DNA from 4 places in the Providencia sp. Me31A genome. Region 1 is predicted to be linked to each of the others. Evidence: predicted binding sites of a transcription regulator. Region 1 holds the regulator's gene; each other region holds the start of a gene.
What was found. Region 1 encodes CRP, which controls carbon source genes, mostly activating them, when cyclic AMP is high. Its sites were predicted from a motif close to ATGTGANNNNNNTCACAT; they were not measured.
Positions count from the first base shown of each region.

Region 1 (8,453 bases):
TCAAATAGGTTGATTAGCTGAGTTCTTCCGGGGGTTTTACTAGTACGTGCTAAGCTTTTTTGCTGTGTTAATGCGTTTAAAGCGCTTGACTTACCCGCATTTGAGCGGCCAGCAAAAGCTACTTCGATCCCGGTATCTTTTGGTAGATGGCGGATATCGGGTGCACTGATGACAAATTTTGCCATCTGATAGTTATGATTTTTGATTGCCATTCGTCTTTCTCCCTGAGTTAGCCTCAAAAGGCTGGGGGATTATAGCTTTGCTTATGGCTTTTCGACAACTTGAAATATCCCTTGTGCGGCCTTTTGGACACTATAGAAATAATAAAATCTAAATAAACTAAAAATGGCCGCTAATTCAGGTGTTTTTTAACTCAATTAGCTGACAGTTTAACGTATTTAGTGTGTTTTAGGTTTTGGGCGTAAATATAGGTAAATCTTTAGCAATCTTGCTCGCTTAGCTCTAAAATTGCTTGATTGCAGTTGTAATAAGTCACAATGAAAGGGATCTTACATGTTAAAACGAATTTTTGTGCCACTTTTGGCCGCTTGCGCAATCAGCGCCTCCCCTCTTGCATTATCCGCTGATGAGACTTACGTTAAATTAGTCACTTCTGCGGGTAATATCGAATTAGAATTGAACAGTAAAAAAGCGCCCGTTACGACAGAAAACTTCGTTCAATATGTGAATGAAGGGTATTATAACGGAACAACCTTTCACCGTGTGATCCCTGGCTTTATGATCCAAGGCGGTGGTTTCGATAAAGATTTGCAGCAAAAACAAACTCGCGCGCCAATTAAAAATGAAGCCGATAACGGTTTACGGAATTTACGTGGCACAATTTCAATGGCTCGTACTGCCAATAAAGACAGTGCCACCAGCCAATTTTTTATTAATGTTGCTGATAACGCCTTCTTAGATCACGGCCAACGTGACTTTGGTTATGCTGTGTTTGGTAAAGTGATTAAAGGTATGGATGTGGCAGATAAAATTTCTAAAGTAAAAACAGAGAACGTCGGTCCATATCAAAATGTTCCTGTTGAGCCGATTACAATTATTTCTGCTGAAGTGATTAAAAAACCATAGTCGGTAAGGCTGAGTAGGTGAGCCCTGTCTTACCTACTCTCATGTTTTAGGCTATTTTCCTTTCATACGATTGATCTTTTATCAAATTAGTGTGAAGAGCACACCAATTTGCTTCTTTTGAGAACCAAGATACTTCCTTGTATTTAAAGTGATTCTTAACTTAAATGTATAATTGTTATATGGATGTAAAGATAATCCCATGATTTTTATATGGAAAATTTATCTGATAAAAAGCATACATTGACGTAATTAGGCTATTTTCCTGTCTTGGCTGTGCTATTATAGCCGCCCTTATCGTTTTTAGTGGTGTTTTAATCATCGTTCTGATTGCCAATACCAGTAAAGTATGCATAAGGCAATAATATATAATGATAAAAATCGGTCGGATAGGCTAATATGCTTCTACTTATTGATAATTACGATTCATTTACCTACAACCTATACCAATACTTTAGCGAGTTAGGGGCAGAGGTTGTTGTAAAGCGTAATGATGAAATTACCATCGAAGAAATTGAACAACTTTCGCCTACACATCTTGTGATTTCCCCTGGGCCATGCACACCAGATGAGGCAGGCATTTCTCTCGAAGCAATAAAATACTTTGCGGGTAAATTACCCATTTTAGGTATTTGCTTAGGGCATCAGGCGATTGGTCAGGCTTTTGGCGCATCGGTTGTAAAAGCGCGAGAAGTTATGCACGGCAAAACATCAGCAATTCACCACAATCATCAAGGGGTATTCAAAGGTTTGAATCGTCCGTTAACGGTGACGCGTTATCATTCTCTGGTGATTGCGGCAGAAACACTCCCTGTTTCTTTCGACGTATCAGCATGGTCACTGAATAATGGTGATGTTGATGAAATCATGGGAATACGGCATAAAACCTTACCTATAGAAGGCGTTCAGTTCCATCCCGAAAGCATTTTGAGTGAACAAGGTCATGAACTACTAAATAACTTTCTCAAGTATTAGCCCTGTAATGTAGTCGATAAAAAAATTAATTATGCATATTCCTCCCCTAGCTATTGCTCTTTTGTGATTTTTTATTCATATTTAATGCTTATAATTTCACTATAGCATTAAAAAAGAGCAGGTGAGGGGTATGTCAGAACAACAAGCAGTCAATCGACACACTTTTGATCAGGTTATGTTGCCTATTTTTTCGCCAGCTGAATTCATTCCTGTTAAGGGTGAAGGTAGCCGTGTTTGGGATCAACAAGGTAAAGAATACATTGATTTTGCAGGTGGGATCGCAGTTTTAGCACTAGGTCATTGTCATCCAAGCCTTGTGGCTGCTGTTCGTGAACAAAGCGAAAAACTTTGGCATGTGAGTAATATTTTTACCAATGAACAGGCGTTAAAACTGGCTCAAAAATTAACGAAAGCTACGTTTGCTGACCGTGCATTTTTTGTTAACTCAGGTTCTGAAGCGAATGAAGCGGCATTCAAGCTTGCGCGTCGTTATGCCATTACCAAATATAGCCCATATAAAACAAAGATCATCGCATTTAAGCAAGCCTTTCATGGTAGAACCTTATTTACCGTTTCGGTTGGTGGGCAAGCGAAGTACGCAGATGGTTTTGGGCCAAAACCTGCCGATATTATTCACGTACCCTTTAATGATCTTGATGCAGTTAAAGCCGTAATTGATGAAAATACTTGTGCCGTGGTATTAGAACCTGTTCAAGGGGAAGGCGGTGTTACCCCTGCGACATTAGAATTCTTGCAAGGAGTGCGGAAACTGTGTGATGAAAATAACGCATTGCTGATTTTTGATGAAGTGCAAAGTGGTATGGGGCGTACGGGTAAGCTGTTTTCTTATATGCATTACAATGTGACGCCTGATATTTTAACGACTGCAAAAGCGCTGGGTGGCGGTTTCCCTATCAGTGCCATGATCACGACAGATGAAATAGCTAAAACGATGGAAGTCGGTTCACATGGAACCACCTATGGCGGTAATCCATTAGCTTGTGCGGTAGGCAATGCGGCATTCGATATTATTAATACTGAGGAAGTGCTAATTGGTGTTGAAAAGCGTCGTGAGTTATTTATCGCTCATTTGAATAAGCTCAATGAAAAATACGGTATTTTTTCTGAGATTAGGGGAATGGGGCTACTAATTGGTGCAGAACTTGATAGTAAGTTACAAAATCGCTCAAAGGATATATTACAAGCGAGTGCGGCGGAAGGCTTGATGATGCTTAATGCCGGAACTAATGTATTGCGTTTCACGCCATCACTGATAATTTCCGAGGAAGAAATTAATAGCGGAATGGTGAAGTTCGAAAATGCCATTAAAACGCTATTAGCGTAATAAGATTAAATACCCAAAGAGAATTATCTCTTTGGGTTCTTCTTATTGTTATATATTTATTAATTTTTTATTTAGCTGCATTTTTTCTGATTGAATCCCCGCTTTCATTATCGGTAAGGAGATTATACTTTTTTGCTCATTATCATTACTGAAATCTAGTTGGTAGTATGTTTTATCGTCGTTGTTTTTCATTGAAATTAAGCCATTGCTATCTGTTGAAAAAATCTCGTTAATTGGTTCATCAAATAGAGAGTAATTATCGCTGAAGTTATCTTCATCATAATTAGAATATAGATCTTCCATGTCAGAATAGTGTTCATCAAAATAAATGTCATTATCTGAATGATGTTCATCATCTTGGTTATTGGTACTATTCGTGTCGAATGAGTTATTTTTAAAATTTTGTTGTGATACGTCCAGATGGACATTGTGTTTCTCTAACCCATTAATATAATTAGATAATAATTTTGTTATATCTTGCCCTTCAATCGAGCCTTTGGGGAAATTTTTTGGCGATATGGTTAAGATAACTTGAAAATTATCTAAGCTTATTATATAGCGATGTAATTGATTTTTATCATGGTTATCTGTTAGATAATTATTAATATTATTAAATACCGAAGAGAGTAATGCAGTTTTATTATCTCTTTGTGTTTTCTCTATTAATTGATTGTTGTTGTTATTATTTAAAGTCGAATTTTTCATCTGCCTTTTGAAATTATTCTCCTGTAATAGCTCTAAAAGTTCATTACTGAATGCCAGAGAAGGGGATGAACTTTTATTTAATGCATTGAAATTGTTAGAGCTTCTTGTTTTGGCATTTTTTTGAACAAGTGCGAGTGAATTATTTTGCTTTTTTTCTTCTACTAATAGATTTCTATTGTTGCTTGCTGTTTTACTTAAGACATATGAAGGCAATACAGAAGCAGTTTGAACATTTGCTGAATGTTCCTGTATTCTTTTCATTGTGGTTGCTGGTACATGCGTTGTCGTTCGTTGTTTTATATGAGTAGCTATTTTAGATGGAAATCTATCTTGAGTTTTGATTGGTAGTGATATTAGTTTTTCAAACTGTTGAATTTTTTCTTTCACATTGCTAGAGGTTTGGTTCCCCATCGACGAGGCAAAATGAGCTGGCTTTTTAGTGTGGAGGATTGGACTTTGTGCCAGCTCCTGTAGGTTTTTTTCAACGATGGTATTCCAAAGCGAGGAGAGTGTATTTTTAGTCTGTAAGGGTTTTTCGGTTAGCGTATCCTTATTAGTCTGAAGAGATATAAGTTTTTCAAAACGTATAACTTTTTCTTTCACATTACTTGAGGTATTGTTTTTCATCAATGGAGTAAAATGCGCTCGCTCATTAGAGTGAGGGGCTGGACTTTTTGCCAGTTCCTGTAGGTTTTTTTCAACGATGGTATCCCAAAGCGGGGAGAGTGTATTTTTAGTCGGAGAGCGACCTTCGGTTAGCATGCTCTTATTAACCTGATTTGCACCTTGTCGGGTTTGCATTGGTGATGAAGGGCTTACATCAACGTTATCTAAGTCTTGTTTTACCGCGATAGGCTGTTCTGATTTGGAGGCGATATTTTTTGTCATTGGAAAACGAAGTGTTGTTTGGCATGCTTTATTTGTTCTCCCCAAACAGCAATTTGAGTTGTTAATCAACGAATTTTTCGGCGATAAATTTATAATAGGTTTTTCAGTGTCAGCGCTATTTTTATCATAATTAATAATTATCTTTATATTTGGCATCGTATTTTCCATTGAATTCGTATTTTTAATATTTATTAAGTTTTGCACAATGCCATTTGCCTTTATTCTTATTTCTATCGAGTTGGTTTTATCGCAAGTCTCAATAGAACATGTTGGGTTAATATTTGATTTTTGAATACTATTCATAAATTAAAAATTCCTTAATCATTAATGAGTGGGATATTTTTAATCTTATATGAGGAAAAATTACTTAAATATAAAGAAACGAGGTTAGTATGTATTTACCTAATAATTCGAGTTGTATGCATACGAACGATAAAGATACTCTTGTGAACAGACACAAGTATGTGATTCGGCTAGTTGAGTGCAGTTAACACCCTGCAACTTGAGTATGACAAGTATAAAAGAATTGATCGTAATTTTAAAAATAGGTATGGCTGTTAGAGGCAAAAGATAACCCTGCATCAGTGGTAAATGATACAGGGTTATCTTAAGAGTTAGCGAGTACCGTAGACAACAATGGTTTTACCATGCGCAGAGATCAAATTTTGATCTTCAAGCATTTTCAAAATACGGCCGACAGTTTCACGAGAACAACCAACAATTTGGCCAATTTCCTGACGGGTGATCTTGATTTGCATCCCGTCTGGATGCGTCATAGCATCAGGTTGTTTCGCTAGATTCAATAGAGTTTGAGCAATACGACCAGTCACATCTAAGAAAGCGAGGTTACCCACTTTTTCTGATGTTGTCTGTAGGCGGCTGGCCATTTGCGCAGAAAGACGCATTAAAATGTCAGGGTTTACCTGAATCAATTGACGGAATTTTTTGTAAGAAATTTCTGCAACTTCGCAGGCGATTTTCGCTCTAACCCACGCAGTACGTTCTTGCCCTTCTTCAAATAAACCCAGTTCACCAATGAAATCCCCCTGATTTAGGTAGGAGAGGATCATTTCTTTGCCTTCTTCATCTTTAATTAAAACAGCCACTGATCCTTTAACAATATAGTAAAGGGTTTCTGCTTTCTCACCCTGATGGATCAGAGTGCTCTTGGATGGATACTTATGAATATGGCAGTGTGACAAAAACCATTCAAGAGTAGGGTCTGTTTGTGGCTTGCCGAGAACCATTAGCGTTATCCTCTGTATGTTATTGCAGCCATTCGGAAAAGCGTACCAGAAAGGCTGGCTTTAAAGTCACTAGCTTAGCATATTAATTTGCCTTATATACCCTAAATAATATGGAGAGCTAAATAACGTCAGCACTCTGGTTGGTTAGGGGAAAGCAAATTGATATCAACACTATAATATAATCAATAAAACGGTTGAGTTTTGATCTTAATCCTATCAACTAAGTATTGTTTGTAGCATATCCGATACAGAAAGTCTCCCCTGTATCGCTTCAGCAGAATAAAGCTGATATAACATTCATTATATCTATGGAACAATGTAGCCTTTAAACTGATTTCATTTCAAGGGGAATAAAAATGGAAGCGAGAGTTAAATGGGTCGAAGGACTTTCTTTTTTAGGTGAGTCTGCATCAGGGCATCAGGTGATGATGGATGGTAATGCAGGAGATAAAGCGCCAAGCCCAATGGAAATGGTATTAATGGCAGCAGGTGGTTGTAGTGCGATAGATGTGGTCTCTATTTTGCAAAAAGGCCGTAATGATATTTCGGATTGTGAAGTGAAATTAACATCGCAGCGTCGTGAAGAAGCCCCACGTTACTTTGTCAAAATTCATCTACATTTCATTGTAACAGGAAATGAGCTGACGGAAAAAGCAGTGGAACGTGCAGTTCAGCTATCTGCTGAAAAATATTGTTCAGTAGCATTGATGTTAGAAAAAACAGTCGAAGTAACGCATAGCTTCGAAATAAAAAATTAATTTAATTATTATAATATTTTTTTAATAATAAGATGCTTACCTTAATTAATGATAAGCATCTTATTAATTAGTGAAAAAACAACTTAATTATTTTTTTGCTTAATCAGTTTTTCAACCAATGGCGTCATGATAAGCTCCATTGCCAAGCCTAATTTGCCACCGGGTATGACAATTGTATTCATTGCCGAAATAAACGAGTCGGAAATCATTGAAAGTAAATAGGGAAAATCGATTTGCTCAAGGCCGCGAAACCGGATCACAATAAAACTTTCATCTTGTGACGGGATCGCTTTAGCAGAAAATGGGTTGGACGTGTCTACGGTTGGAACGCGCTGGAAATTAATATGCGTACGAGAGAACTGCGGGGTAATGTAATTAATATAATCCCCCATGGAGCGCACAACAGAGTCCATTACCGCTTCTCGGGAATGCCCGCGTTCTGTCGTATCACGGATCATTTTCTGAATCCATTCAAGGTTAACGATAGGAACAACCCCGACAAGTAAGTCAACATGTTGTGCAACATTATGCTCTGGTGTCACAATCCCGCCATGTAGACCTTCATAGAATAAGACATCGGTATCTTTAGGCAATGGCTCCCAAGGTGTAAAAGTCCCAGGTTGTAACCCGTAGGGAACGGCTTCGTCGTAGGTGTGTAAATATTTACGAGATTGCCCACAACCTGTTTTGGCATAGTCGATTAATGTTTGTTCTAACAACGCAAAGTCATTCGCTTCGGGGCCAAAATAGCTGATATGCCTGCCTTGTTCTCTTGCTTTACGAATGGCCATATCCATTTCAGGGCGAGTATAGCGATGAAAACTATCACCTTCTAATGTTGCGGGTTGAATGTTTAATTGATGGAAAACTTTACGAAATGCTTGGCTAGTTGAGGTTGTTCCGGCACCGCTGGAACCTGTGATGGCGATAATTGGATGCTTTTGGGACATAGCAAACTCCCTGTGTTGCGCTCATAGCCACCATTTCAATAAACAGCGAGCGAAGCGGATTAGCGGGTTTTAGGCATGAAATTAACGGATTCATGCAGTTCTGACCAGACTAACACAATTTCGCCAGAAACTAACTGCCGTTTCACATCGTTGACTTTATCTTGCAAGCTTTTTTCGTGAACCCCATAGTCCGTGCCTTCACGTAATACATAGCTTTCAATGAGGTTTTCCAATGTTTCTGGCGAAAGTTCACGCCAAGGGATAATCATTGTTTTTCCTGATTTAAATAAGGGGCTAACCATTGTGGTATGCGTGTTTCTAGCCACATTTGGGGTTTTCTCAATGTTCCCCCCACAAAGCCCACATGTCCACCATGCTCAGTCATTTGATATTCCACATTTTTAGGTAGGAATGATAAATCTGGAACCACTTCAGGTGCCATAAATGGGTCATCTTTGGCGTGAATGATTAAAGTTGGTTTAGTTATGTATGCCAACTTAGG
Region 1 is NZ_JBKQGZ010000016.1:60,422-68,874, reverse strand. Features, by position in the region: gene yihA (ribosome biogenesis GTP-binding protein YihA/YsxC) at 1-212, opposite strand, end outside; gene ppiA (peptidylprolyl isomerase A) at 514-1,086, shown strand; gene ACLPIE_RS14270 (aminodeoxychorismate synthase component II) at 1,483-2,058, shown strand; gene ACLPIE_RS14265 (aspartate aminotransferase family protein) at 2,189-3,403, shown strand; gene ACLPIE_RS14260 (hypothetical protein) at 3,452-5,299, opposite strand; gene crp (cAMP-activated global transcriptional regulator CRP) at 5,611-6,243, opposite strand; gene ACLPIE_RS14250 (OsmC family protein) at 6,600-7,001, shown strand; gene ACLPIE_RS14245 (phosphoribulokinase) at 7,085-7,951, opposite strand; gene ACLPIE_RS14240 (YheU family protein) at 8,011-8,220, opposite strand; gene ACLPIE_RS14235 (hydrolase) at 8,217-8,453, opposite strand, start outside.

Region 2 (8,453 bases), on a different contig from region 1:
TTTAGTATGGTATTTTTCAGCGAGTTTTTCTGCGCCGCCCGTACCGAAAATAGGTTCAACATGGCCACAATTACTGCAAATGTGGGCACTCATGTTTTCAACCACACCCAGTACAGGAACGTTTACTTTCTTAAACATCACGATGCCTTTCATTGCATCAACCAAGGCGATATCTTGTGGAGTTGTTACCACAACAGCACCGGTTACAGGGATATTTTGAGAAAGCGTCAGTTGGATGTCGCCTGTTCCTGGTGGCATATCGATGACCAAATAATCCAAATCTGGCCATAACGTATCTTGTAGCATTTGCATTAATGCTTTGCTCGCCATTGGGCCACGCCAAACCATTGCGTTATCATCGGTCACTAAGTAGCCGATTGAATTTGTCGCCAAGCCATACGCCATAATAGGTGCCATATGCTGACCATCCGGAGAGGTTGGGCGCTCTAACGTAGTACCTAGCATGTTTGGAATCGATGGACCATAAATATCCGCATCCAAAATGCCGACTTTTGCCCCTTCTTGTGCCAATGCTAACGCTAAGTTGACAGAAGTGCTTGATTTACCAACACCACCTTTACCTGAACTCACAGCTAAAATATTACGTACGCCATTAATGCCTGGCAAATCATTAGCACGTTTTAACGTCGTAATATCGTGACGAAGCTTCCACTCAACCGCATGAGCACCAGTTAATTTCTTCAGTTCTGCCGTTTTTTCGCTAATCAATACTTGGAATGGCCCTTTCCAGACGAAAGGCATTACTAACTCGACATGCAGCACATTATCCAACATTGCGCAGTGATGTAATGCCTTGATAGAGACCAAATTACGCTGCAATGTTGGGTGTGTAAATGAAGCCAAAACTTGGGAGACTTGTTCAGTCAGCAATTCTGGTTTGTTCTGCTCGGGGGATTTATCGTTCATCCCGGCTCCTTTATTTATATTTTTGAACGCCATCTTTTTGAACTGTATATTCTAGACAAGTTACATAAAATTTCATCTATATACATTGACTGGGATTAATCATAACAGAGAACACAAAAAATAGTGATTGCAAAGCATAGGAAAAGCCATGAAAGATAAAAATTTCTTTTTCAAACAAATTTCCAATTAATCTTTTATACCCCTAGCAGCGATGGTTTTGATCGGTTAACATCAAAGACCCTTTTCAAATAATGGAAGTAAGAAAGTTACTATGTCTCAAGTCGCGAATAAATTACTGGTAACCTGTGCGTTACCCTATGCTAACGGTTCAATCCATCTCGGTCATATCCTGGAACACATTCAGGCTGATATTTGGGTCCGTTATCAGCGAATGCGCGGCAAAGAGGTTCACTTTATCTGTGCCGATGACGCGCACGGAACACCAATCATGCTTAAAGCACAGCAGCTTGGCATTTCGCCAGAAGAAATGATTGCAGCGGTGAATCAAGAGCATCAGAACGATTTTGCTGATTTTGCCATTAGTTATGATAACTATCACTCTACGCACAGCGAAGAAAACAAAGTGTTATCAGAACTTATTTATGGAAAGCTGAAAAACAACGGTTTCATTAAAAATCGGACTATTTCACAGCTTTTCGACCCAGAAAAAGGCATGTTCTTACCTGATCGCTTCGTTAAAGGCACTTGCCCAAAATGTAAAGCAGAAGATCAGTACGGTGATAACTGTGAAGTGTGTAGTGCAACCTACAGCCCGACTGAATTAATTAATCCACGTTCGGTGATTTCCGGTGCCACACCTGTCATGCGTGATTCAGAACACTTTTTCTTTGACCTTCCTGCATTTAGCGACATGCTACAAGCATGGACTCGCTCAGGCGCACTGCAAGAACAAGTGGCCAATAAAATGCAAGAGTGGTTCGAGTCTGGCTTGCAACAATGGGATATTACCCGTGATGCACCTTATTTTGGTTTTGAAATTCCAAATGCACCGGGTAAATATTTCTATGTATGGTTAGATGCACCGATAGGCTATATGGGGTCATTTAAAAACCTGTGTGATAAACGCGGTGATCTTGATTTTGATGAATTCTGGAATAAAGACTCGAAAACGGATCTTTACCACTTTATCGGTAAAGATATCGTGTATTTCCATAGCTTGTTCTGGCCTGCGATGTTAGAGGGCAGCCAATTCCGTAAACCAACGAATCTATTCGTGCATGGTTATGTCACAGTTAATGGCGCAAAAATGTCTAAATCTCGCGGCACATTTATCACCGCACGTTCGTATTTAGATCATTTAGATGCTGACTGCTTGCGCTATTATTACGCAGCAAAACTGTCTTCTCGTATCGATGATATCGATTTTAACTTAGAGGATTTCGTACAGCGCGTAAACAGCGATATCGTCAATAAAGTGGTTAACCTTGCCTCACGTAATGCGGGTTTTCTTGCTAAACGCTTCGATGGCAAATTATCCGCTCATTTAGCTGAGCCAGAGTTATACCAACAATTTGTTGATGCCGCTAAAGTTATCGGTGAAGATTTCAGCAACCGTGAATACAACAAAGCTATCCGTGAAATCATGGCATTAGCTGATATTGCAAACCGCTATGTTGATGAAAAAGCACCTTGGGTTGTCGCCAAACAAGAAGGGAAAGATCAAGAACTGCAAGATATTTGCTCAATGGGTATTAATTTATTCCGTGTTCTGATGACTTACCTAAAACCGGTTTTACCAGGCCTAACAAAACGTGCAGAAGCATTTTTAAATACTGAGCTTTCATGGGATGCAATCAACACGCCATTGCTTAATCATAACGTTGCTCCATTCAAAGCGTTGTTTAACCGCATAGAAATGGCAAAAGTGGATGCGATGGTTGAAGCCTCAAAAGAAAGTATCAAACCTGTTCAGCAAGTTACGGGACCGCTGGCGGATGATCCTATTCAAGAAACCATCTCTTTTGATGATTTTGCGAAAATCGATTTGCGTATTGCCTTAATCAAGCAAGCTGATTTTGTTGATGGGTCAGATAAACTTCTAAAATTGCAATTAGATATTGGTGGTGAGACTCGCCAAGTATTTTCTGGCATTCGCTCTGCATACCCAGACCCAAAAGCACTAGAAGGTCGCTTAACGGTTATGGTAGCCAATCTCGCGCCACGCAAAATGCGTTTTGGTATATCAGAAGGCATGGTAATGGCTGCCGGCCCTGGCGGTAAAGATATCTTCTTACTGAGCCCTGATAGCGGTGCACAACCGGGTATGCAAGTTAAATAAGCCATACTCGTTTTAATGGGGTTTAATTTCAGGTGGGAAGCTAAATACTTCCCACTTTTTTATTGCCTTTTTATTGTGATCGGTAGCACAATAATAAAGTTAATTGTATGATGAATAGATATTACGTAACAGGACAACTCCCATGTCATTTAAACAGGTACTGATAACTGGATGGCAATACTTGCGTGCTTTCGCAATACTTTACCTTTGTCTCATTATCGGAAACCTTATTTCTACCCTACTTCCTTTTGCCATTCCCGGCAGTATTGTCGGCATGTTAATTTTATTTATATTGCTTGCATTGCAAATCATTCCAGCCCATTGGGCGCAACCAGGTTGCAGTATTTTATTGAAAAATATGACTATCCTTTTTGTGCCTATCGGTGTTGGCATCATGAATTACTATGAGCTACTTAGCCAACAGATGCTCCCAATTATCGTTTCTTGTGTGGTGAGCACGTTAGTCGTTATGGTCGTTGTCGCGATCAGCTCTAACTATATCCATAAAGAACGCCCCGTTGTTGGGGCAACACCCGATGAAGTCCCCCTTCCCCCTGAAGACGCAATTTCTTCAGTGATTAATGATGATAAAACTAAGGGGAATGAATAATGTTAGAGCATATTTGGTGGTCTTTACCGCTAACCATTGTCGTATTTTATTTAGCACGCCAGCTATCTGTAAAATTTAAATTACCTATTTTAAACCCGCTACTGATCACGATAGCGGTACTTATCGCGCTATTAGTGCTGACCAACACATCTTATGACCATTACTTTGCAGGGAGCAAAATACTCAATGACTTACTGCAACCCGCCGTTGTCGCACTCGCCTTTCCTCTCTACGAGCAAATGCACCAAATTCGTGCACAATGGAAGTCATTATTTAGTATTTGTTTTGCAGGTAGCTTAGTTGCTATGTTTAGCGGTGCAGCTATAGCACTCTGGCTTGGCGCAACCCCTGACATTGCGGCATCAATTTTACCTAAATCGGTTACCACGCCTATCGCAATGGCTGTTGCAGATTCCATTGGGGGAATACCTGCAATTAGCGCCGCTTGCGTCTTATTTGTGGGTATTTTAGGGGCCATGTTTGGGCACAGTTTATTTGATGTTTTGCGCGTTCGTACTCATGCTTCTCGTGGACTTGCTATGGGGACAGCCTCTCACGCACTAGGAACCGCACGCTGCGCTGAAGTCAATTATATTGAAGGCGCATACAGCTCTCTGGCACTAATGACCTGCGGCGTGATAACCTCATTGATTGCACCTTTTATATTTCCTGTCATTCTGCATCTTTTTGGCTAAGCTTATTAATAAATACCATTTAGTATGATGAGTAAAAGAAATAAACTATTTTTTACTCATCATCACACAGCAAAAACATGAGACACATCTCTCAATTAACAAATTCGTTTCACTAATTTCATTATAAAAGTGATTTATGTCACATATTATTGTAGGCATTATTGAATAGAATAAAAACAATTAAATAGGGAGGGTAACTCATGCATTCAAGATTTAAGACCGCTTTGGCCGAGCTTCCAGAAAAACTACAGTTGATACTTAGACCTATCATTGATAAATCTGATTTTCCGGGTATGTTAACTGCGGAACAAGTTAACCATATAAAAGCAGAAAGTGGTGTTAGCACCTCTGAATTGGCCTTTGCGTTATTACCTTTTGCCGCTGCTTATGCTATCACGCCAATCTCCCATTTCCACGTTGGTGCAATCGCTTGCGGTGCGAGTGGTAATTTATACTTCGGCGCCAATATGGAGTTTAGCCATGTCTCTATGGGGCAAGTGATCCACGCTGAGCAATGTGCTATCACCCATGCATGGATGAAAGGTGAAACTCAAGTCACCTCTATTACAGTAAACTACACACCTTGTGGCCACTGCCGTCAATTTATGAATGAACTCCGTGAAGGCGGAAAAATAATGGTGAACTTGCCGGGTCGCGAGCCTGCGGTATTACATCATTACCTACCTGATTCATTTGGCCCTGCGGATTTAAACATTACGACTTTATTATTAGACCCTACTGACAACGGGTATAAAAACCAAAGTCGCGATAGGTTGCTCAATGCTGCTATTGAAGCGGCAAACCAATCTCACGCCCCTTATAGTGAGTCCCATTCCGGTATTGCATTACAGCTGAAAGATGGATCTTTATTTACAGGCCGTTACGCAGAAAATGCCGCATTCAACCCAAGTTTGCCACCACTGCAGGCCGCTTTAATTATGATTAACCTTGCAGGTAAAGATATTCACGCTATTGAGCAAGCTAAGTTAGTTGAAAAGCAAGATGCGATAGTGAAACAATGGTGTACCACTGAAAATACTTTAAATACACTCGGCTGCCGCCAAGTGGAATTGGTTTATCTCGATTAATTTTATATTGATTTAAGCATAACGGTTATTGTGAGTTGTATGCACAGACAGCAATAACCGTTTATTATTATGTGCCATGATAAATACTTGTTCTTTATTATTATCGCTATTTAATTTTAATTAAAACCAAATGAGTTTCCGGAAGAATAGCCACTATAGCTAAACTCAGGTATACTCGGCATTGAAGGCATTGAGTATCTGTCATCAAATGAGCTCATTGAATTATTCATTGATGACATATTGTCTCTTAACTGACCAATCATATTTTCAAAATGACGGTTATGTTGAAAGGTATCTTCAGGGAAGTCTTTAAATCCATGTGTTTCTGGTAATACAACACTAGGTCTCTCTAGATAATGATTTTTAGGTTCTTCCGTATTCTCAGTTTTCAACGTATCAAATAGATGTGTTGTTAATGGGGCTAGCTCTCTATGCGGTTCAATTTTTGGATAATTATGATCTAATATCGATTTATCTACCATATTGTGAGAGTGTTTGATTGGTGGAGTGGATAGCACTTCCCTGTTTATAGACTGCGTTATACTTGGTGATGTTGTGCTATCAACACCATAAATATCTAAATCGCCTTTAGGGAGAACCTTTTTTAACTCATCTACGTAAGCTGCTATATGTTCTTTGAGTGTTATTCCTCTTCCAGCAAGGTGTTCACCAAAAACAGCCCCTATTTCTTTTATATTATCAATTGTTAATAATGTCTCCCCCCAATTAACGTAGGTCTTTATCGATTCCATCTTTGGATTTTTAATTATTTCAAGAAATATTTCATCATTTAAGTAAATAGAGAATTCCAATTCAGCCTGATCATTACCCGCAGATTTTAACATTTGAAGGTGAATTTCTTCATGTTTATTTTCTGGCAAAATCTGGTAAGGGATTGTTAATGTCCACCCATACCTTGATATACCATTACGTTTAAAAGCATTATAATGAATACTTTGTACTTCTTGTGATGTTAAATCTCCTCGTATAACACCATCACTATCACTTCTTGATATCAATGTTGTCATAGTTTCATCTGCTAAATCAAGTTTTAATTTATCCAAAATAATTTCACTTTTATTTATTCCTATTTCACTTAACTCTTTAGCTATAAAATTATTTGCAACCCTTCCAGATAAAGATTTATCTTTAACTAATCCGTTTGCAATAATAGCATAATGAGAACCTGCACTTTCCAAATAATCATAAATAAATTCAGGTTTTTTTATTTTTTTAAACTCCTCATGTATTCTAATAGCATCATCTTTCTTTGCAACAAACTCATCAGTATAATTATCAACTGACCTTTTTTTCTCCTATTTTCAACATCTACCTCCGAATTTTTTAACATAATTTCATTTTTTAAACTAATCTTATCAGAGTGCAACACTTTATTTTCTTGGAAATCTATCAAATCATACACATTCCCTATTTTAATATTTATTTCATCTTTGTACTTAGCATACTTCATATGTACAGTATATATTAAATCACAAATCTCTTTATCTTTTAAAATTATATCTTTTTGCTCTTCAATTAGCTCACGCCCCCTTTCATACATAAATAAATTATAATTATTTTCCAAATACTTAGCTATAAAAGAATTTTTTTTATCCGTATAACTTTCATAACTATCCAACAGGTAATTTATAGTTTTAAAATAATGCATCACTTGGCCTTTGAAAGAATCACTATAACTTAATTTACTTTCCCAAAAAACCTCTCTTCCTTCTGAACTGAAAAATAACATTGCGATATTAGTATCCCAATATCTAATGAACATATCACTTCTTTTGAAGACATTAACATAATGATTATAGAGTTCCTCACTAAATATATTTATAATGACTTCTTCACCATTGTTGTTTTTTAATTCACGTTCTAAAAAAAACATATACTCTTTAGCTAAATCATACTGAACCTTATATAATTCATATCTTAAGTCCATATAATCTAACTCATAACTATATACATCTAAATCATATCTGAAGCATAGTCGACTCAAAAAACTATGCTCATTATTACTCCCAGGCGCTGTTAATGAATACATGTCCCCCTTATCCGAAAGATATCTATAGAATTCCTCTAAATCCCTTTCATTTAAAATAGACTTCAATCTTGTGATATCATTATAGTTAATTAAAAAACCACTAATCCCATTACTCATAACCTCCCCCCTTAATAAATTTGAATACAAAACCCTTAACTTCACTCATTATATTCCTCCATTGATTGTACTTATCAAAACTAAACTTAACCTCGGCTAGTATTCCTACTTCCAATATTGAAAAACTCATATTGCAACTTAAATATTTATTTTCCAATGGTAACCATAAGCATTCTAAGATAGTAATAACTTCATTTTCACTTTCGAACCAAAAAAAAGCTCTTTTCTTTTTAGGCTCTTCCCTACTATACAACTTTTCTGTTACGTTATAATCATCAAAGTATTCAACATATTGAAGTTCATGTTCATCGTCATAAAAAACTTGCCCCCTCTTTCCTAGATATGATGAATTTAGATAATTATTCATTTTTTGTGTTAATGAATAATCCTTATCTATAATTGGCCTCAATATAATTCTTATCGTTTTTTCATCTATTTCAAAATGGAATTTATTTTTTAAATCAACAATTTTCATATAAGGCCAAGTCGTGGTTAGTGTTAATTCTCTAAAGTTAGCCTCACACCCCTTTTTATTTTTAATAAACCTTGGGTCAAAATAACTATACCCCTCATATTCAGCAAATGGGAAAACATAATTAGCAGGAACTTCAATAACATTGCCATTAAACTTTCCACAGACAAAACCAGGGCGGTTTTCCCCATTGGC
Region 2 is NZ_JBKQGZ010000011.1:143,846-152,298, reverse strand. Features, by position in the region: gene apbC (iron-sulfur cluster carrier protein ApbC) at 1-927, opposite strand, end outside; gene metG (methionine--tRNA ligase) at 1,199-3,226, shown strand; gene ACLPIE_RS11080 (CidA/LrgA family protein) at 3,369-3,836, shown strand; gene ACLPIE_RS11075 (CidB/LrgB family autolysis modulator) at 3,836-4,531, shown strand; gene cdd (cytidine deaminase) at 4,732-5,619, shown strand; gene ACLPIE_RS11065 (hypothetical protein) at 5,736-6,818, opposite strand; gene ACLPIE_RS11060 (hypothetical protein) at 6,845-7,786, opposite strand; gene ACLPIE_RS11055 (hypothetical protein) at 7,779-8,453, opposite strand, start outside.
Region 2: a site for CRP is predicted at 4,659-4,676, ahead of cdd (cytidine deaminase). Genes of this name have one in related genera too.

Region 3 (8,453 bases), on a different contig from region 1:
TAACAGATTCGCGCTCAATAAGCTCAGGTGTTAATACCAAAACATTAGCATCTGACTCAGGATTATCCATACGGTAAATAAGTTGGTTAACGGCCTGTTGACCTAATTGGTCTTTGGGTTGATGAATGGTCGTTAATGGTGGGATCATATAGGGTGAAAGATCGATATCATCATAGCCAATGATCGAAATATCGTCAGGGACTTTCATTCCTTTTTGGAATATTGCCTGATAAGCCCCAACGGCCATAGCATCATTCCCTGCAAAAATAGCTTGGGGTGGTGTTGGTAGTTCAAGTAATTTATTCATGGAATTAAAGCCACCAGCAAACTCAAAGTCACTGAAAATAATATAATCGTCATTGATTGATATTTTGGCTTGTTTCATTGCTTGAATAAAGCCTTGATAACGCGCTCTAGCAGGTGATTTATCTTGAGGCCCCGCAATGCAAGCAATACGTGTAAAACCGGCCTCAATCAAATAACGAGTCGCAATTTCTCCACCCAAAAACGAGTTATCTTGAATAATATCACCACCTGATTCGAACGGTGACCAGTCCATCATGACACTTGGAACTGAGGGGTAGCGAGAAAAAACATCTTTTGACGGGCCTTGCACCTCAGTGCACATGATCAGTAATCCATCGACACGTTTTTGCAGTAAGGTTTCTAAGCTATGATCCATACGTTGAAGGTCACCTTCTGTATTACATAAAATCAAGCTATAACCACGCTCATAGCAACTACGTTCCACACCACGTACAACCTCTGCATAGAATGGGTTATTACTGGTTGTCAGTAACATACCAATTGTATTAGTGCGGTTCATTTTTAAGCTTCTAGCGACTGCCGAAGGCGCGTAATTGAGCTCCTTGATAGCACTATTAACGCGCAAAGTAATACTTTCACTTACATAGCGATTTTTGTTAATCACATGAGAAACGGTGGATGTCGACACGCCTGCGAGACGTGCTACATCTTTCATTGTTGCCACAAGCTAGTCCTGTTGAGTCAAAAATTGATCAATTTCTTTGCGCCACGGAACAGAAGGCTGAGCGCCTGGACGAGTAACCGCAATTGCCGCCGCTGCGTGAGCAAAGACAATCGCGTCTTCATTGGACTTACCTTCCAGTAATGCAGTCACGTAAGCCCCATTGAATGTATCACCCGCAGCGATAGTATCCACGGCTTTTACACGAAATCCAGCAATTATTTTTCCTTGAGACCCTTTCTCGCTATACCATACGCCCCTAGCCCCTAAAGTAATCATGACTTTACTAATCCCTTTTTGGTGTAGTGCCTGTGCCGCAGCTTGAGCACCATTATCATCATTCACTGTAATCCCAGTTAAATGTTCTGCTTCAGTTTCATTTGGCGTAATGATATCAACCAAAGATAATAATGAGTCTGGTAAGGATTGGGCAGGGGCAGGGTTTAAAATTACTTTTGTATTGTTTTTCTTAGCAATTTCAGCAGCCATTTGTACTGTTTCAATTGGAGATTCCAACTGCATGAGTAGCGCATCAGCCTCCACAATTTTTTGCTGATAATGCGTTAACCTTTCTTGGGTGAGCTGTGCATTCGCTCCGGCATTGATTCCAATAATATTTTCACCTTGTTCATTGACATAAATTAAAGCCACACCCGTCGTTTCATCTTTAATTGCATCAATACATTCAGTTTTAATGTTATCGAGAGATAACTGTTTTTTAATACTTGCACCAATAGCATCATCCCCAACACAGGCAATAAATGTTATGTCAGCACCACTGCGACCTGCAGCGACGGCTTGGTTAGCCCCTTTTCCACCAAACGCAACTTGGTATTTATCACCTCTGACTGTTTCACCCGGCTGAGGGAATTGCTTAACATTTAATATATGATCAGCATTAATACTACCAAGAACCACCAGTTTTGCTGTACCCATAATGTTTATTTCCTTCTTCATAACCAAATGACCTGCAAACCAAGTAAGCCGCCGCTGTACTCAACGACGGCTTTTATCTTATTGTTTTATGACTAATTCCAATTCAACAGGAACCGTTGGATCGACTTTTTCACCTTTTAATACTTTATCGGCAATCTGTACACCAACAATCCCAATTTGGTCTGGGCGCTGTGCAATTGTTGCCCCTAATTTGCCACCTTCAACTGCTTTGATACCATCATTTGTTCCATCAAAGCCTACCACGAGAACATCAGTACGACCTGCGGTTTGTAACGCTCTTAATGCCCCTAATGCCATTTCATCATTCTGTGCAAATACGGCTTGAACGGCAGGGTGTGCAGTTAACGAATTTTGCATCACATTCAAGCCTTTTGTTCTATCGAAGTCAGCGGGTTGGCTTGCCAGCAAATTGAATTTGTGTTCTTTAGCTCCTGTACTAAACCCTTCACCACGTTCACGTGCTGCTGATGTGCCTGAAATACCTTCTAATTGAATAACTTTGGCTTCATTACCTACCTTTTTTGCAATATAGTCTGCCGCCATTTTTCCACCCATGCGGTTATCGGATGCAACATGACTGACAACCTCACCTTTATTGGCTGCACGGTCTAAGGTAATAACGGGGATGTTGGCTTTATTCGCCATTAAGATAGAGTTCCCCACCGCATCTGAGTCTGTTGGGTTAATTAGCATTAACTTTGTGCCACGTACGGTTAAATCTTGTACGTTTGCTAACTCTTTGGCTGGGTTATCTTGGGAATCTAAGACAATCAGCTCATAACCTAATTTATCCGCTTCTTTTTGTGCGCTATCTTTCATCGTCACAAAGAATGGGTTATTCAATGTTGAAATAACAAGTGCAATGCTATCTTTCGCCATTGCATTGACACTCACTGTTGCACTCAGTGCAACGGCAGATAACAGTGTTGCTAATTTATTCAGTTTCATAATCGTTTTCCTGTAGGGTTACTTTTTATTATCAACAAGCACAGCAAGTAAGATGACGACAGCTTTCACAATCATCTGATAGTTTGACGAAATACCGAGTAAATTTAAGCCATTATTTAAGAAGCCAAGGATCAGGGCACCAATAAGTGTACCAACAATGCGCCCTTTCCCTCCAGCAAGGCTTGTGCCACCTAATACAACCGCAGCGATAGCATCCAATTCATACCCATTACCGGCCATAGGTTGTGCAGAAGATAGACGAGCAACTTCGATCACACTCGCCAACGCTGCTAACAAGCCGCATAAGGCATACACAATGATTTTGATACGGTCGACATTGATACCAGAAAGGCGGGTTGCGGCTTCATTTCCCCCTAATGCATAGATGTAACGACCTAAACGAGTGTGATGCAGCATATACCATGCAGCAGCAAACACGATGATCATTAACCATACAGGGGTAGGGATACCAAATGGGCGTCCAATACCAAACCAGCCAAACAAATCGGCGTTATCATCAAACCCTGTATTTATTGGGCTACCATCGGTGTATACACGAGTAACACCACGCAGTAATAGCATCATGACTAAAGTCGCAATGAAAGCCTGAACTTTCCCTTTCGCCACAATCACACCTGTGCATGCCCCAATTGCGGCACCTAATGCCAACGCCCCCACAACAGCCACTAACGCATTAACATCAGCCCCAACCATTGAAGCGGCAACAGCCCCCGTTAAGGCCAATAAAGACCCCACTGAAAGGTCAATGCCTGACGTTAAGATAACTAATGTCATCCCAACCGCCATAATGGCATTCACTGAGGTTTGTTGTAAGATATTAAACAGGTTATTAACCGTAAAAAAATTAGGGCTTAATGTTGATACTATTGCAATCAAAACTAATAGTGCAATTAATGATTTTTGCTCCATCAGCCATGCTTTGCTGAACCAGCGTTTTGATGATGCGGTAGTTGAACTCATGCTGATAACTCCTTAACTGAGCCGTAATTTTTACCCACTGCGGCAGCCATTAAGGCTTCCTGAGTCGCGTCTTTAGATGAAAATTCACCACTGATATGACCTTCGTGCATAACAACAATACGGTCACTCATTCCAATCACTTCAGGCATTTCTGAAGAGACTAAAATGATACTCAGCCCTTCTTTCTTAAATTGGTTAATTAATTGATAAATTTCTTTTTTAGCCCCAACATCAACCCCCCGAGTTGGTTCATCGAGAATTAACACTTTCGGCCGAGTCATTAACCCACGAGCAATAGCCACTTTTTGCTGATTTCCACCAGACAGATTACCAATGATTTGATCCATAGATGGCGTTTTGATATTAAACAAGCGAATGAAATCACTAACCGTTTGCTGTTCTTCCCCATGTTTGAGACTGCCACCCGCGCGACTAAAATAACGTAATGCCGTCAATGACATGTTTTCTTTTACTGACATACCAAGCACGAGGCCATCACGTTTACGGTCTTCTGAAATATAAACAATACCGTTAGTTAAACCATCTTGAGGCGTTCTTAGTGTGATTTCTTTACCATCGAGGGTAATAACCCCTGTTTTCTTTGCTGACGCACCATAAATGATTTTCATCAACTCTGTGCGTCCAGCTCCCATCAAGCCAGAAACACCTAAAATTTCGCCCGCCTTCAAGATGAAGCTAGCATCCGTCACGCCATGACCTGATACATTTTTCAATTGCAGACGAATACTTCCTTCTGGCACATCAATTCTTGGATATTGGTCTTCTAATTTACGACCAACCATCATCTCAATCAGTTTTTCTTCTTCGAGTTCACTTACAGGCTTTTCGCCAATAAACTGGCCATCACGAAACACAGTAACATCGTCACAAATTTCAAAAATTTCTTTTAAGCGATGGGAAATATAAACTATTCCACAGCCTTGGGCTTTTAAGTCTTCAATTACGCGAAATAAAGACTCTGTTTCAGTATCCGTTAATGCATCTGTGGGCTCATCCATGATGATGACTTGGGATTGGAAACTCAAAACTTTAGCGATTTCAACCATTTGCTGTTCACCAATGGAAAGCTCAGCAATGGTTTGATGACTGTTATAATCAAGGTTTAGGCGCTTCAGAAGTTTATCGGACTCACTGAACATTTTTTTCCAATCGATTTTGCCAAATGCATTAACATACTCTCGACCGAGAAAAATATTTTCAGCAATCGTTAATTCAGGTATCAAATTAAGTTCTTGGTGGATAATCCCTATTCCTGCTTCTTGGGAGCTTTTAGGGCCGTTGAATGCGACTTCTTTACCTAAATAGCGGATTTGACCGGCATCTTTTTTATAAATACCCGTCAGTACTTTCATCATGGTCGATTTGCCAGCCCCATTTTCCCCCACCAGCGCCATAACTTTGCCTGGATAAACATTCAATGTTGCGCCACTAAGTGCTTTAACCCCTGGAAATGATTTATCAATTCCAATAAGTTCTAATAAAGGTTGCATAATCACCTCAGAAGGTTACACCAGAACAAAGGATCACGTTGGCAAATGGTGAACATTCTCCCGTGCGGATAACAGCTTTGCTATCATGTGTCAGTTGTTTAAAACGCTCATGGCTACAGTAAACAATTTCAATATGATTACCTTGTGTTACTTCAAGCTGTTGCAAATGCATTAAAATTGCCGTATTCATTTCAGGGTTAATGGCGGTGATTTCTTCTGCTAGGATGGCTTTTTCAACCTGCATTTCCTGTGTAATCACTTTTAATACGGACAGAAAATCAGGTAATCCTTGAGTAATCGCTAAATCAATGCGTTCAGGGCCTTGAGAAATAGGCAAACCGGCATCAGCAAGGGTTATCTGGTCAGTATGGCCTAATTTTGCAATCACAGACGTGATATTGGCATTGAGTAGCACACCTTTTTTCATTTTTCACCACCATTTCTGATAAACGAAACGTTTCGCTCATGTAATAATAGTTAAGATAAGGGGCAACTCAATATTGATAGTTGATATTTGTGATCTTCATCGAAACGTTTCGTTGACACCAAAAAAACGTAAAATAAGTAACTTATTGAATCAGTTGCAGCTGAATCGTTTTTTCTTAAAATCAAAAAATGAAGAGAAAGCAATAAAATTGTTCGTTAAGTCATGATTTGCATTAATCATATAACTGGCTCTATTCAACACACCTATTACGCGATTAAAATCAAATAACACGAAAGAAAAATAACAAAATTGATTGCACAATTTATAAAATGGCAGATACCCTAGTAATTTCACAAATATTGAATAATATTATTCAATGACAAGGAATAGATATGCAGATTGCTGAACGAATAGCCCAACTGAGTAATTACCTTGAAAGCGGTTTGTATGAACGCCAGCACGCTATTCGTTTGTGCTTATTAGCCACATTAAGTGGTGAAAGCGTATTCTTGCTTGGTCCTCCGGGTATTGCAAAAAGCTTAATAGCCCGAAGGATGAAATATGCATTTAGTCATGCTAACGCCTTTGAATACTTAATGACGCGTTTTTCAACACCTGAAGAAATATTTGGTCCGTTATCGATACAAGCATTAAAAGATGAAGGCCGTTATGAGCGCTTAACAAAAGGCTATTTACCTGATGCTGAAGTCGTTTTCCTTGATGAAATATGGAAAGCCGGGCCTGCTATTTTAAATACGTTACTCACCGCCGTAAATGAACGCAAATTCCGTAATGGGGATGAGGAAAAATTAATTCCCATGCGCCTATTAGTCACTGCATCAAACGAATTACCTGATGCAGATAATAGCCTTGAAGCCCTATTTGACCGGATGTTAGTGCGTATTTGGTTAGATAAAGTGCAAGAGAAACAAAATTTCCGTGCGCTTTTAACAGGTAAATCCTCTTTGGATGAAGCACAAATCCCTGAACATTTAAAAATCAACGATGAAGAGTACCAACAGTGGCAACAAGAAATACCTAAAATTACGCTGCCCGATCATTGTTTTGAATTAATTTACCAATTACGTCAGCAATTAGATGCAACAGGCAAACAGGTTTATGTTTCTGACAGACGATGGAAAAAAGCGGTTTATTTACTGCAAGCTAGTGCATTTTTTAATGGTCGTAACAGCATTTCGCCCCTAGACCTTGTGTTATTGAAAGACTGCCTGTGGCACGATATGCAATCAATGAATGCTTTACCTCAGCTATTGCAGTCATTACTGCAAGAAGATGGCTGGCAACAGCGAAAACTAACCCGTGAAATAGAACACATTTATCAGCAATGGATGTCATCGACGCAAGACCAAAACAACCAAGATGCATTTAAAGTAAATAAAAACACTGCAATGTTTGCCCGTAAAGCATCTTATGTATTACCAGAAAATATCAGCGAGGGTCGAATTACCCTGTTTTTACATCGTCCATTGCAGTTGCATAATATGAAAGTCACCTTTATAACAACAGATAAAAAGTCCTTGATAACCTTCTTAAATAAAGGAACAACGTTATCAGCACATCTCAACGGCATTGGTTTTGCCCAAGAAATTGCTGCTGAAATAAACAATTTAAATCAGATTCAGCTATTAGATGTTAGCCATCAATCATCCACTTTATATATCCAAGATAAAGCTCAGTCATTAGCGCCGTCTTCAAATAACCAAGAATGGCTAGATAAATTAGATAAAATTCAAACTGATATTCAAACGGCCCGCTATCAATTTGAAAAACAACAGCCTAGTTTATTTACTGAATCTCATTGGCTGGCAGGTATTGAACAAAGTTTCATCAAAGTTTCAGAAAAACTAAGCCAGCTACGTAATCAAATTTTAGGCAAAATGACTGAATAAATATCATGATGAGTTTAGCTACGCTTGAAATGCTACTTTCTGTTAATGAAGGTCAGTTAATTGAAGAGATCATTATTTCCCTTCTTGCTACCCCACAGCTGGCTATTTTTTTTGAAAAACACCCGCGATTAAAGAAAGCATTACTCAAAGATTTATCCAATTGGAAAAAAGATCTCAAGCAAAGAATGCAGGATGCTCTTGTCCCTGCTCAAATTTCTGAAGAGTTTGAGCTATACCAGTCATCTCTAGGTATTTCTACAGATGCTTTTTTTAATCAATTACCCAGTATCATTGAAAAGCTTCACCAGCTTGACTCCCCTTTTTATTGTGAAGCCTATCAGCTACAGAGTGGAAAAATAGAAAACCTCAGCGCAAGGCAATCATTATTTGTGCAAAAATGGCGAGTTAGTTTAATTTTACAAGTAACGACTCTTCATAAAGAATTGTTAGAACAAGAAAAAGAACAATTACTGGCGGAATTACAGCGCCGATTAGCACTAAGTGGCAATTTAGAGGATATCTTAGGTGAAAATGAACGTGCCGCAGGTCGGTTATGGGACTTAAGTAAAGGCGCAAATATGACTTCGGCTTATAATGACCAGCTGTTAAACCGCTATAGCGAATTTTTGCGCCAGCAACCTGAACTCGAAAAAATAGCCCAGCTATTAGGTCGTAGCCAATCAGCTCAATCAATTCCTGACGAAAGTGTTTTTCTTGAGTCCATGACTATC
Region 3 is NZ_JBKQGZ010000015.1:123,463-131,915, reverse strand. Features, by position in the region: gene rbsR (ribose operon transcriptional repressor RbsR) at 1-991, opposite strand, end outside; gene rbsK (ribokinase) at 995-1,924, opposite strand; gene rbsB (ribose ABC transporter substrate-binding protein RbsB) at 2,003-2,893, opposite strand; gene rbsC (ribose ABC transporter permease) at 2,912-3,874, opposite strand; gene rbsA (ribose ABC transporter ATP-binding protein RbsA) at 3,871-5,385, opposite strand; gene rbsD (D-ribose pyranase) at 5,393-5,812, opposite strand; gene ravA (ATPase RavA) at 6,205-7,722, shown strand; gene viaA (ATPase RavA stimulator ViaA) at 7,728-8,453, shown strand, end outside.
Region 3: a site for CRP is predicted at 5,900-5,917, ahead of rbsD (D-ribose pyranase). Genes of this name have one in related genera too.

Region 4 (8,453 bases), on a different contig from region 1:
CTTGTGTTGTACCATTGAAATAGACGCTTTCTTTGTCATAAGCTGGCCACTGCCAGACCTGAGGCTTTTTATTTGTCACACTTGGTGGGCTGTTTTTATCACCATCTTGTTTGAGATAGGTAACCACATACTCGTCAGCTTCACGTGGTGTCCAGCCCACTTTCACCATCATGCGTTTATCGTCAGTGGCTGAATTTGGTCGACGGCCATTATTGCCGGCTAACGGATTGTCATTTTCTGAACTCGGTATTCCCATAAAACGCTGTTTATATTGGCTGCCACTGATTTGAATGAAGCCGAGGTCGTTACGGCCACCTAAACGTGCGCTGATATTGTGGGCGTTATCAGCGCCACGGGCAAAACCTTGGTTTAAGCTAACATTGGCTTCAAACGGTTTTTTAGGGGTGGCGGTGGTTAAGTTGATAGCGCCCCCCATCAAGTTAGGGCCTTGTAGTAGTGAAGTGTATCCAGTAGATAGCTCAACGCTTGCCAGCTCGCTCGTCATAAAACGGCCTAGGTCAAGAGTACCATCATAAGGGACATAAGTTGGGATACCGTCAAAGAAGATAGGGACTTGACGGCTATCGAAACCACGCACATTTACCTGAGTTTCGTTACGGTTGCCTGATTTTTGGATAGAGACGCCGGGCATGGTACTCAATGCTTGTGCCACATTAGTTTTGTTCAATTGTGTCATTTGTTCTTGCGTGATGACATTCGCATCTGCGGCAAGTGGAGTACTCCAAACGGACATCACATCGGTATTTTTGTTTACTTTTGGGCCTGATGCTGCGTGACCCTGTGCTGCGAATAAAGCCATCCCAATCAAATAGGTTATTTGTTTTATTTTCATTAGGTATTTCCAGTTTTATGAATAACGATATATTTATTTTTATACAACGATTGGCGTAATTAACCATGAATAAAGGCAACCTACCAACGAGGGTAGGCTGTTTGATTTACAACGCCTTTGTAAACGGCAGCGGTGAGCTGCGTTACTGCTTAAAAATCTTCACCTTAATGTCTCGGGGTGCTGCATAGTAAGGAGCTGATGTTACTAGTAGTGGCACGCCTATTTGCGCAAATTCGTCAATGGTTTTCAAATTAATTCCCCCTGCAATCGATAGTTGGCAGGGGCGATTTTGCTGTTGCACGAGCGTTTGTAATTGTCGAATTTGTTCGATTGGCAGTTTATCCAGTTGAACAATATCGGCTTGTGCCTCGATAGCGAAAATCGCTTGTTGGTAATCATCTGCCTCAACAATGATCAGTTTTTCAGGGGCATTTTGACGTAGCATTTGGACATGGGTATTCCAATCATCTGGTTTTTCAAGGCATTGGCGATGATTAGTAAACAGCAAAATACTTTCTGCGCTACCCGTTCGGTGAATAATAGCGCCCCCCGCCAAAATAGCCGTTAAGGCTAGAGGTTTAGTGTTTGGGACAGTTTTTCGTGTACAGGCAAGCTGCGCATTGGGTTGATACTGGTGTAAAACACTGACCATTTGGTGAGTGTAGTGACTCACGCCACCGCACCATTCAAGAACGTTTTGTACGGCTTTCCAACCTTGGTGTAATGCCTCAATTGGCCCTGTTGCGCGGATCAAAACATGTTGAGGCTCTACAATTTGACCATCTTGAGCACTACACTCACAGGTAATGCCGAGCTTTTCTAACATGCGTTTTGCAATATGAATGCCGCTGACACACCCGCCTTGTTTTGAAGCAAAGGTCATTACACCTAGTTGGGAATGTAACCCTAGCGCGCGCGTAGTGAGGTCACCGTATTGAATATCGTCCAGGAGTAATTGGTCGATCAAGGTGTCTGGTAGATAGATCATAATGTTAGATTAGCCTCGTCAACGACATCCCACGAAACCATTGCCCAATTTCTTGATGGATAAGGGATCTTTTTACCTGATGCCGTTTGCTCATCATAATAACGACGTAGGATTTCGGTTTCCTGTGGGGTGATGTTTTTCAACGACCAATTGACGCTATCAACGAAAGCCTCAAAATTATCAAACCCACCTTTGTTTGGGCTGTTAATGAAATCGACGCGTGCGTTGATCCCCATTTGATGCAGAATATTCACTGCATAAATGTATGTCGGTAAACGAATCACTTCACGACCAATCGCGCGAATAATGTTTTCATCAATAAAGGTTGGGTTGATGGTGTGTGTAGTATAAACCCGTAGTTTGGTTTGGCGATTGAGCTTGAGTAACGCTATTTTTAAATCATCCACGAGTGTTGAGCGAGATGCGACAGAAATATCCACTTTGGGAAGGGTATCCCAGCTATCTTCCCATGCCAGTTGTTCAAAACGCGCATTGGTCGTACCTAATCGTTGGGCACGGTATTGCGCCATTTCAATCATGCCTCCACTGTAATCAATACCGATAACCTCTTGGAACTGGTTGGCAAGACAAAGACTGATGGAGCCTGGACCACAGCCAACATCGAGTAGGCTTTTTGCACCGGTAAAATCCATTAATTCACGAAAGCGAACTAAATAAGGGTCGTTAGGGTTGGCGCAGTTTTGCGCCATTTGTTGGGCTTTTTTATCCCAGTGCTCGGGCTCTTTGCGGGTTCTATGTGCCTGCTGCATGTGTTGTTGGTACATTTTGGCAAAATCGATTTGACTGATTAACATGATCCCTGACCTTAATTAGAAAATATTGATGGAAGCTGGAAGTGAGCTTGAATACTTTGCTCATCCACATGATAAAGTGCCGCCAAGTTAGTAAGTGTTAACATACTTTTTGATAATCCCTGCCTAGCTTTGTGTTGTCTATCAAGCAAAATGACATCATCAGCGATAGCCGCTGCATGCTGTGGATGATGCGTTGACATCAGTATTGTCATACCGTGGGATTTGAGCTTTTCAATTTGCTCAAGTAGACGAATTTGATTACCAAAATCAAGGCTGGCTGCAGGTTCATCCATAATTAAGAGTAATGGTTTTTGTATTAAGGCTCTTGCTATCAATACTAATTGTTTTTCCCCACCACTTAGCGTGCTGTATAAACGAGGTGCAAGGTGTGGGATGTTGAGCCTTTCTAATTGTTGATGAGCTAAGGTTTTTTCGGCTTCTTTGGGTACAGAAAATAATGAAATATGTGGGGTTAACCCCATTATGACCATATCCAATACAGCGAAAGTAAACGGCGTATCATGGGCTTGAGGTACGTAAGCAATTACTTTCGCGATATCACGCTGTTTGAGCGCACTGATAGGTTGACTATTGAGTAAAATCTCCCCTTGGATAGCGGGAAGTAGCCCTAATAGTGTTTTCATTAGCGTGGTTTTGCCACAGCCATTCGCACCAAGTAAGCAGGTTATTCGCTTTTTAGGCAAGGACAGGTTGATGTCATCAATGATTGCCGTGTGGTGATAACCAATGGCTACGTTTTTCAAGGTCATGATGCTCATTTGACCCGCCTTGTTTGTAGCAAGATAGCCAGAAAGAATGGGGCACCGACCGCTGAGGTTAATATGCCCAATGGGAGCTCTATATCGGCAATGGTTCGGGCAAGTGTGTCCGTGATCAGCAGCATAATTGCGCCAATAGCCATAGATGCAGGGAGCTGGTAACGAAAGTTAGCACCCACTATCATTCGTGTAATGTGGGGAACAATCAAGCCAATCCAACCGATGATCCCAGCGATGGAAACCGCGCTTGCTGTTAATAGTGTGGCGCAAACAATGAAAATTGCCCGCGTTAAACTGACATTAACACCGAGGCTTTTGGCTTCCTCATCCGATAAACTGAGTAAATTCATACGCCAGCGCAATAACAATAGTGGAATGATACCGATGATCATGAGTGGCAATACGGATATTAAGTCTTCTTGGGTAATTGAAGATAGCCCACCTAATAACCAAAATGTCATAGAGGGGAGCTGAGTATAAGGGTCTGCAAGGATTTTCATCAGTGAAATTGCAGAGCCACAAATTGCGCTGATGGCGACTCCAACAAGGACTAACGATAAAATAGGGTCGTGCTGACGGGCTAAACGGGCAATAAAACAGACCAGTGCAACGGTGGTTAAGCCGCCAATAAAGGCAAATAATTGAATGTAGAATAATGATTGGCCAAAGAATATCCCCACCACAGCGCCGACGCCCGCCCCCGCAGAAACCCCTAGAATATCAGGAGAAACCAGCGGGTTGCGGAACATTCCTTGGTAAGCGGCTCCGGCGATAGATAGCCCACCCCCAATTAAAATCGCGGCAAGAGTTCGTGGGAAGCGTATTTGCCAAAATACCGTTTCATTGCGTGGATCGCTCAATTCAGCTTGTGAAGAAAACAGGCTAACCAATAAACGATAAAGCTCATTAAGTGTAAGTGAGTACTTACCATTTGTTAGGGCGACAAGTAAACTAATCAGCAAAATGATAATCAATAAGAGGGATTTTGCCCCTTTATTAAAAGCATCATTCATGATTTTTCCATCAGCAAATTAATTTGCTCTGATGTTAATGGGGAATGATAAAAATGGGTGAAAAATTCAGCAATATCCAGTTTGATGGAGGCTTCAATCGTTTTGTCAAAGTGGCTTTGTAACCGCCTCATCCCGAGTAGACGGTTGACACCCGGCGGCCCATCTAACCAACCAAAAGGCATGCTGCTAAAGACCAGTAATTGGTGATTGGTAATCGCATCGAGCCCCTTCCATAACGCGGAGGTCGTCATAAATTCAATGGCTTCATCATATTGCGTTATTATAATATCTGGGTTCCATTGATATAATTGCTCCATAGAAACGCTGGTGAGGCCATGAAAGTTAGGGATATCCACCACATTACGTAAACCTAGCATTTCAATTGCTTCAGTATGAATTGAGCCTTTAGCGCCGGTTTCTAGGCCTTTTGCACCACGAGCAAGGTAAAAGCTTAGTGATTTTTCTTGGTTTTTACTGGCAAATGCTTGGGCATCATTAATATAGCGCTGGGCCAATTGACTCAGTTTCTGCGCTTGAGAGGTGACGCCAAGGATTTCACCGAGCTGAAGGAGTTGCTGCGCAGAATCCTTGAGTCCTCCAGCGATTAAAAGGTAGGGTACATTGGTTTGTTTAGCGACTTTTTGTGCCTGTGAGCGATAGGTCTCATCAATGTTCCCAGTATCAATAATTAGGTCTGGGTTATAGGACAACAACTGTTCGAGAGATAATGTGCTCCCTCTACCCGCTAAACGACCGTAAACAGGTAATTCAAGCCATTGTGGTGCAAATAAGCCTGTTTGTCCTTTTTTCAAGGAAATCGATGCAAACCCGACCATTTTCTCTGGAGCAAGTGCAAATACCAGTAAGTCAGAAGGAGGGCCAGAGCTGATGACTCGTTGAATATGCTTGGGGGCAGGCAGTTTGCCAAATAAAGCCTCTTCAACGCGATGACGAACGTGTGCGATACTTGGTAAGCAATAAAAAGCGGCAAGTAAGGCACTGGATTTAATAAATTGTCTACGATTGAACGCCATATTTAAATTGATTCTATTCGTTGTAACATTAATTATATAGCGCGGAAATTAGCGAAGTCATAGCAGAGAGTCAACCACAAAAGAGGTTTTATTGGAAAAACTCGATGTTTATGTGATGTAAATCAGTAACAAAGATTGCTATCCATAGGGAGATAGCAGAACATAGTTACTGTTTATCAATTGGATACCATTTTTGACTTATGAAGAAAAAAAGACCTTCTTTGCAGGATGTTGCCGACCAAGTTGGCGTCACCAAAATGACGGTGAGCCGTTTTCTACGAAACCCAGAACAAGTTTCTGAGTCTCTGCGTGAGAAAATCGCCCAAGCGGTTGAAATATCAGGCTATATACCGAATAAAGCACCTGATATATTGTCAAATGCGACTAGTCATGCAATAGGGGTTTTGCTTCCGTCATTAACCAACCAAGTTTTTGCTGAGGTGATCCGTGGCATTGAGGCGGTAACGGATCGCCACGGTTATCAAACAATGTTAGCGCATTATGGTTACTTGCCAGAGAAAGAAGAAGAACGTCTGACATCATTACTTTCCTATAATATCGATGGGGTCATTTTAGCTGAGAGGACGCATACTGAGCGAACTTTGCGGATGCTGAAAACGGCAGGTATCCCTGTTGTTGAAATTATGGATAGTGTTTCACCTTGCTTAGATACCGCAGTGGGTATTGATAACTTCGAAGCGTCTCGTCAAATGACACGGGCGATGCTTGAACGTGGTTGTCACAAGGTGGTGTATATAGGGGCAAGGCACGATGAACGGACGTTCATTCGTTTAAAAGGCTACGAACAAGCCATGTCAGAGGCTCATTTAGAGCCCCGTAATGTGATGACGCAAGAGAGCTCGTCTTATTCGTTAGGGGCTAAGTTATTGCATGATTGTTTAGAGAAATATCCGGATACTGACGGGTTGTTTTGTACCAATGATGACTTGGCGATAGGAGCCATTTTTGAATGTCAGCGCTTAGGTATTCAGATCCCAACTGAGTTGGCCATTTCAGGTTTCCATGGGCACGATGTGGGCCAAGTGATGATGCCAAAACTTGCCAGTATTCTAACCCCGAGAGACCTAATGGGGCGTAAGGCGGCGGAAGTGCTATTAGCGCGGATGTCAGGAAAAAAATTGACAGAGACACATTTTGATGTTGGATTTTCGCTGCTTACAGGTGAGAGCATCTAATTATTTAGAGAAATATTAAAGGTAGAATTAATTGAAGTTAAAATTAACTTTAAAATTTTTATATTGTTAGCTCCGCTTTTTTCTTCACTTACCTTCACTAAAGTCAGATTGAGATTAACATCACAGATCTGCTTTCTTCTTCGCCAATTTGATTGCTAAAAAAATCCTCACTGATAATAATGTTACCCGTAACTTGTTACCGGTAACATCATCCGGTTTAAATTAAACACCAGAATAAAATTAAATGCCTGAGGAGTTTCCTATGAGTGATACCCAACAACAAAATTACGCATTTGTCTTAATGGGGGTATCGGGTAGTGGTAAATCCGCTGTCGCAAACGGTGTTGCTCAGCAATTGCAAGCGGCTTTCCTTGACGGTGACTTTCTGCATCCTAAAACCAATATTTTAAAAATGGCATCAGGCCATGCTTTGAATGATGATGACCGTCAACCTTGGTTGGAAGCATTAAATCAAGCCGTTTTTGCAATGCAGAGAACCAATTCTATTTCTTTAGTCGTATGTTCAGCACTAAAGAAAAAATATCGCGATATTTTAAGAGCTGATAATAAAAACTTATTTTTTATCTACCTGAAAGGAGATTCAGAGGTCATTGAAGAAAGATTAAAGGCGCGTAAAGGGCACTTCTTCAAACCTGAAATGTTAAAAACGCAATTTGCTACTTTAGAAGAACCAACCGCAGCAGAAACTGATGTTCATGTTGTTGATATTCGCCAAACACTTGAAGATGTCATCGGTAATACTTGCTTAACGATTAAAAAAATTGTCGCAGGAGAAAAACCATGAACTCAGTCGAAACGCTTAGCACGTTAACTTTGGTGCTAACAGCTGTTGGCTCGGTCGTTTTACTTTTATTCTTAGTCATGTATGCACGGTTACACGCCTTTGTCGCATTAATGATTGTATCTATTGGGGCAGGGCTATTTTCAGGCATGCCTGTTCAACAGATCACGGAAACCATGCAAAAAGGGATGGCAGGGACATTAGGCTTTCTTGCCATTGTCGTGGCACTGGGAGCGATGTTCGGTAAAATTTTACATGAAACAGGTGCGTTAGATCAGATAGCAAATAAGTTACTTAATCTGTTTGGCGAAAAGAATGCCCACTATGCTGTCGGTGTAGCAGGGTTGATTTGTGCTCTCCCTCTGTTCTTCGATGTGGCGATTGTCTTGTTAATCGGTGTGGTATTTGCAGTCGCAAATCGTACAGGTCATAACGTTGTTCGCCTTGCTATCCCATTATTTGCCGGGGTTGCAGCCGCTGCTGCTTTCTTATTACCGGGCCCAACGCCGATGTTGGTTGCATCACAAATGGGGGCTGACTATGGCTGGATGATTTTAATCGGTTTGTGTGCCGCTATCCCCGGTATGATTTTAGCAGGGCCTTTATTTGGTAAATTTATCAGTAACTTTGTTCATATTGATATCCCAGCAGATTATCAAGCACCAAATACAGATCATGGCAAAATGCCAAGTTTTGGATTCAGCCTGTGCTTAGTCCTTTTCCCATTAGTATTAGTGGGGCTAAAAACGATTGGAACGCATTTAGTTGAAAAAGGTTCTACGCTAGAACATTGGTTAGAATTTATTGGTCACCCTTTTACAGCATTATTATTAGCATGTTTGCTGGCGATTTATGGTTTAGGTTTCCGCTATGGCATGGACAAAGAAAAAGTCATGGCAGTTTGTTCTGCGGCGATCCAACCTGCTGGGATCATCTTGCTTGTGACCGGTGCTGGTGGTGTATTTAAACAAAT
Region 4 is NZ_JBKQGZ010000024.1:30,619-39,071, forward strand. Features, by position in the region: gene ACLPIE_RS18180 (TonB-dependent receptor plug domain-containing protein) at 1-853, opposite strand, end outside; gene modD (ModD protein) at 996-1,841, opposite strand; gene ACLPIE_RS18190 (class I SAM-dependent methyltransferase) at 1,838-2,656, opposite strand; gene ACLPIE_RS18195 (ABC transporter ATP-binding protein) at 2,668-3,435, opposite strand; gene ACLPIE_RS18200 (FecCD family ABC transporter permease) at 3,432-4,448, opposite strand; gene ACLPIE_RS18205 (ABC transporter substrate-binding protein) at 4,445-5,482, opposite strand; gene gntR (gluconate operon transcriptional repressor GntR) at 5,683-6,678, shown strand; gene gntK (gluconokinase) at 6,941-7,483, shown strand; gene gntU (gluconate transporter) at 7,480-8,453, shown strand, end outside.
Region 4: a site for CRP is predicted at 6,787-6,804, ahead of gntK (gluconokinase). Genes of this name have one in related genera too.